2 regions of the Arthrobacter sp. Dra40 genome follow, and region 1 is predicted to be linked to the other one. Evidence: riboswitches for the same ligand, from Rfam matches in the RefSeq annotation. Region 1 holds a riboswitch; the other holds the start of a gene.
The links. A riboswitch is a leader RNA that binds a small molecule or an ion and turns the genes downstream of it on or off. The one in region 1 is predicted to bind thiamine pyrophosphate.
Positions count from the first base shown of each region.

Region 2: linked by a shared signal. The riboswitch ahead of AC5RWT_RS10630 (ECF transporter S component) and the one ahead of AC5RWT_RS10970 (YkoF family thiamine/hydroxymethylpyrimidine-binding protein) in region 1 are both predicted to bind thiamine pyrophosphate.

Region 1 is NZ_JBNHHB010000018.1:33,702-35,896, reverse strand. Features, by position in the region: gene AC5RWT_RS10975 (ECF transporter S component) at 1-605, opposite strand, end outside; gene AC5RWT_RS10970 (YkoF family thiamine/hydroxymethylpyrimidine-binding protein) at 628-1,317, opposite strand; TPP riboswitch at 1,348-1,457, opposite strand; gene scpC (succinyl-CoA:acetate CoA-transferase ScpC) at 1,555-2,195, opposite strand, start outside.
Region 2 is NZ_JBNHHB010000017.1:50,601-52,795, forward strand. Features, by position in the region: gene AC5RWT_RS10615 (MrpF/PhaF family protein) at 1-93, shown strand, start outside; gene mnhG (monovalent cation/H(+) antiporter subunit G) at 83-583, shown strand; gene AC5RWT_RS10625 (DUF4235 domain-containing protein) at 645-905, opposite strand; TPP riboswitch at 1,076-1,209, shown strand; gene AC5RWT_RS10630 (ECF transporter S component) at 1,253-1,873, shown strand; gene AC5RWT_RS10635 (ABC transporter ATP-binding protein) at 1,882-2,195, shown strand, end outside.

The sequences.
Region 1 (2,195 bases):
GCCTTGCCCAGCCGGGCCCGCCCGATCGCGAAGTTGTCCACCACGCCCGTCTTCGCCAGGGCGTCGACAATGACCTTCGCCAGCAGCCCGCCCAGCACCACCCCGGAAATGAGGTGGATGACCAAACGGGTGAAGAACAGGTCCTGGCCATACCAGCCGGACCGGAAGGCCGAATAGAAGAAGACCAGACCGGCACCGAGCAGGCCAGACAGGGCGTAGGTGAGCCAGCTGTAGGAACGGTAGCGGGTGGCCGCGAACGGGATTTCACTGCCGATGCCCTGGATCGCGGCCGCGATGAAGAGCAGCGGGCCCACCGCCGAGCCCAGGAACACGACCTCGATCACCGAGGCCAGAACCTCGGCGATGACGCCGGCAAAGGGACGCTGGACGATGGCAATGGCGATCGGCGCGACCAGCAGCCAGCTGCCGGCAAGAAAGTGCTGCGAGAGGTCTCCGGCGGGCCCCATCAGGAGCGACAGGGCAGTCCAGGCCTGGACGAAGACCCAGTAGAGGAAGCCGAAGACGACGCCGAGGACGACGAGCAGGACCAGGTCCTTCAGGCTCCAGGAAGACCGTGTGCGGGCAGGACCAGATGATGTTGACATGGGGGTTCCTTCCGGGCCAGCGTCAGGACGCACTGGGGCTGTTGATGGACAGGGTGGCGTGCGTGACAACGTGCTGGACGGATCGTCCAATCAGAATCCAGCCAGCGGCGATGGTCTGCAGGACCTGGGCGACGTCTCCGTCCAACCGGGTGACGTAATGGTCTTCGGTGACGGTCACGCCGGTGGACTTGGCGTAGTCGATGGCGGTGTAGATGTCGCGCATGTGGTCCGCTGTGCCAGTGCCAGTGCCAGTGCCAGTGCCGGTTCCGCCGTCGGCGAGCGGGTAGATCGCCCAGTCTGCCGCCGCCTGGATGCCGGTCGGTTCCAGTTGCGGGATCTCCGAATGCAGAACTGCGCCACCCTCGGGAATCTCGCAGCTGACACCGCCCGGGCAGCCACGGGACAGATGGACGGCGGCCGAAACGTGCGCTCCGCTGCGCCCGGCCCCGGCAATCACTTGGCTCAGATAGCGCATGACGTCCTGCTCGGCCCCGGAGACATAGGTGCTGACTGTCCCGGTCTGCACATCGAGACCCGTGGCGTCTGCGCGCCGCAGCGACCCCAGAATGACGTCGACGTAGTCATCGGCCATGACAGCCAGGGTCAGTCTGGCCCCCACGCCGAATTCACGCGGCGTCGCCGTGAAGGATGTTCCGGCGTTGACGGGGGAAGGATGGTTTGCCGCCGTGGCGGCAGCGTCAGGTGTTCGCATTGTCGCGCCCTTCTGTTGATTGAACAGGGCACGGGTGTGAGGGTTGCTCCCTGCGCTGGCATGATCCAGATCAGGTTCAACGGTCGAAACTTGAGAAGTTTCCTCTCAGCCCGGTTCACCGGACTCCCGTGTACAAGCCAGCAGCCTACAGGCAGGCTCACCGGGTGGCGAAAGCCCGGGAGTATGACGACGTCATACTCCCGGGCCGACCTGCTAGATCCGCTGCGGTGGCTGAACCTAGGGGCGCATGCTTCCCGTCTCCACGAAGCGCTGGTGCCAGGACAACGCCTCGCCGAGCAGGTGCGGGGTGTGCTTGGCAAAGCTGTCCCGGCAGGCGCGGTCGAAATAGTCCTGCAGCAGCGGCCGGTAGTCCGGATGCGCGCAGGTTTCGATGATCTTGCGGGCGCGCTGCTTCGGGGCCAGCCCGCGCAGGTCGGCCAGGCCGTATTCGGTCACTACGATCATGGTGTCGTGCTCGGTGTGGTCCACATGGCTGGCCATCGGCACGATGCTGGAGATCTTCCCGCCCTTGGCCGTGCTCGGCGACATGAACACGGACAGGTAGCCGTTCCGGGCGAAGTCGCCGGAGCCGCCGATGCCGTTCATCACCTTGGTGCCGGCAATGTGGGTGGAGTTGACGTTGCCGTAGATGTCCGCCTCGATCATGCCGTTGAGCGCAACGCAGCCCAGCCGCCGGATCAGCTCCGGGTGGTTGGAGATCTCCTGGGTGCGCAGGATGATGCGCTCGCGGTAATAGTCGACGTTGCCGTTGAACTCTTCGACCCCGGCCTGGCTCAGGGAGAAAGACGTGGCCGAGGCCATCCGCAGCACGCCGTCCTTGATCAGCTTCAGCATGCCGTCCTGGATGACCTCCGTGT
Region 2 (2,195 bases), on a different contig from region 1:
CTGACGCTGGTCGTGGTGATCTGCCTGGTCGGCTTCATCGGCTCGGTCGCCGTGGCCCGCTTCGTCACCGATGGGCGGCCGCGTGAACACTGACCTGATCCTCGACATCGTCACCGCCGCCTGCTTGATCACGGGCTCGGTGATGTCCTTGGCCGCGGGCATCGGCCTGCTGCGGTTCCCGGATGTGCTCTCCCGGATGCACGCCGCCACGAAGCCGCAGGTGTTCGGTTTGCTGCTGCTACTGACCGGCTTGGGGCTGCAGCTCGGCAACTGGGCGGCCGTGCCCCTGCTGCTCATCGCTTGGCTGTTCCAGCTGCTCACCGTGCCGGTCTCGGCACACATGGTGGGCCGCGCCGGATACCGCACCAAACACTTGCGCAGGGAAATCCTCAGCGTGGACGACCTCGACGCGGTGGTGGAAGCGGCAGCCGAAGAAGAGCCCGACGCGGAGATCGACGCCGGTGGCGTCGGAGCCGCAGAGATCGACCCGGTAGAGGGCGACGCCGCAGAGATCGACGCCGCTGCGACCGCGGCCGGTCCAGTCCGGAATGAGCAGGACTCTACCGGCACGCACAAGGACTAGAGAGCAGCGGGGACGGGGCCGCAGCCCCGTCCCCGCCAGCGCGTCCGCCGAACGTGCCGCTTTAGACGATTTCCGGCGTCTTCTCGTAGTGCAGGACTGCCTTTGCGGTGGCCCGCTTGAGCAGGACCTGGATCACCCGTCCCACCGTGCCGGAGACCGCAGCGAAAACGAGAGCAGAAGCCACGCTGTTCTCCAGGTCATCGTCGGCCTGGGGTGCGTCGCGGCCGGTGACCTTCTTCCACGCGTAGCCCAGCAGGTGGGTGGCTGCCAATCCCGCACCAATACTTACCAGGGTGCCTAAGAGCCTCAATATAACGGTCATGCCTGCTCCTTCCCGGGGCGCTGCGTCCCCGTGTCATCAGCTCTGCCGCTCCCAGCCTACTGCCCGGCACCGGCCCGGCCCGCTGCCGTCGTGCATTTTCCGCGGGATGGTGGCTGAATGGGCCCGCCGGGCCGGGCGAGTGTACACTGGTGCGTGCTGCTAGACAGCACCGATAACGACAGGGGAGCGTCCGACCGACCGGCACACGCCGGACACCGGGAGGGACGCTGAGAGTGCGGAGAGACCGCAGACCCTCGAACCTGCTCCGGTTAGTACCGGCGAAGGGAGTCGAGTTCTCGGGGCGCGCCACACGGCCGCCCTCCCCTCCTGCACCCAGGAGGATTGAAGTGAGTACCGTTTCGAATGCACCGACCACGCCCACTCCCGCGCGCAAGCAGCGCTACGGCTGGCGGGTGGTGGACATCGTCGTCGCCTCGGTGGTGGCCGTGGCCGTCGGCGTCATTTTCTGGGCCTGGTCGGCGGCGTGGCCGCTGATCGAGGGCCTCACCGTTGCCTTCCCACCCTCTGCCGGCCTCTACACCGGCGGATGGCTGATGGCCGGCGTGCTGGGCGGGCTGATCATCCGCAAGCCCGGCGCCGCAATCTACTGCGAGATGCTGGCAGCCATCGTCTCCGGCCTGCTGGGCACCAGCTTCGGCATGAGCGTGCTGGTGTCCGGCCTGATCCAAGGCCTGGGCGCAGAATTGGTCTTCCTGCTCTTCCTGTACCGGAAGTTCAACCTGCTCGTGGCGATGCTGGCCGGCCTCGGTGCCGGCCTGGCGCTGTCGATCAGCGAGAACATCCTGTACAACATGCTCTGGGCCCCCGAATGGCAGCTGGCCTATGTGGGCTTCGCCGCCGTGTCCGGTGTGGTGATTGCCGGGGTGCTGCCCTGGCTGGCGGTCAAGGGCCTGGCGAGGACGGGCGTGCTGTCCTCCTTCGCGGCGGGCCGCACGGCAGACGTCTGAGCCGTTCCATGGGACTGCAGAGTACGACGGCGGTGCCCGGCCCGGTGCCGGTTCTCGCCGAGGTGTGGGGCTGGCGGCATGCCGGCCGTAAATCACCGGCGGTCAGCGGGGCCAGCTTCAGCATTGCTCCGGGTGAGCGGGTCTTGTTGCTGGGTGCTTCCGGCGCCGGGAAGTCCACGCTGCTGCACGCCATGGCGGGCGTGCTGGGCGACGACGGGGAAGGCGAGGAAGCTGGGCGGCTGACCGTGGCCGGGCTGCGCCCCTCGGAGGCCCGAGGCCGGGCCGGGCTGGTGCTGCAGGATCCGGAAAGCCAGCTGGTGCT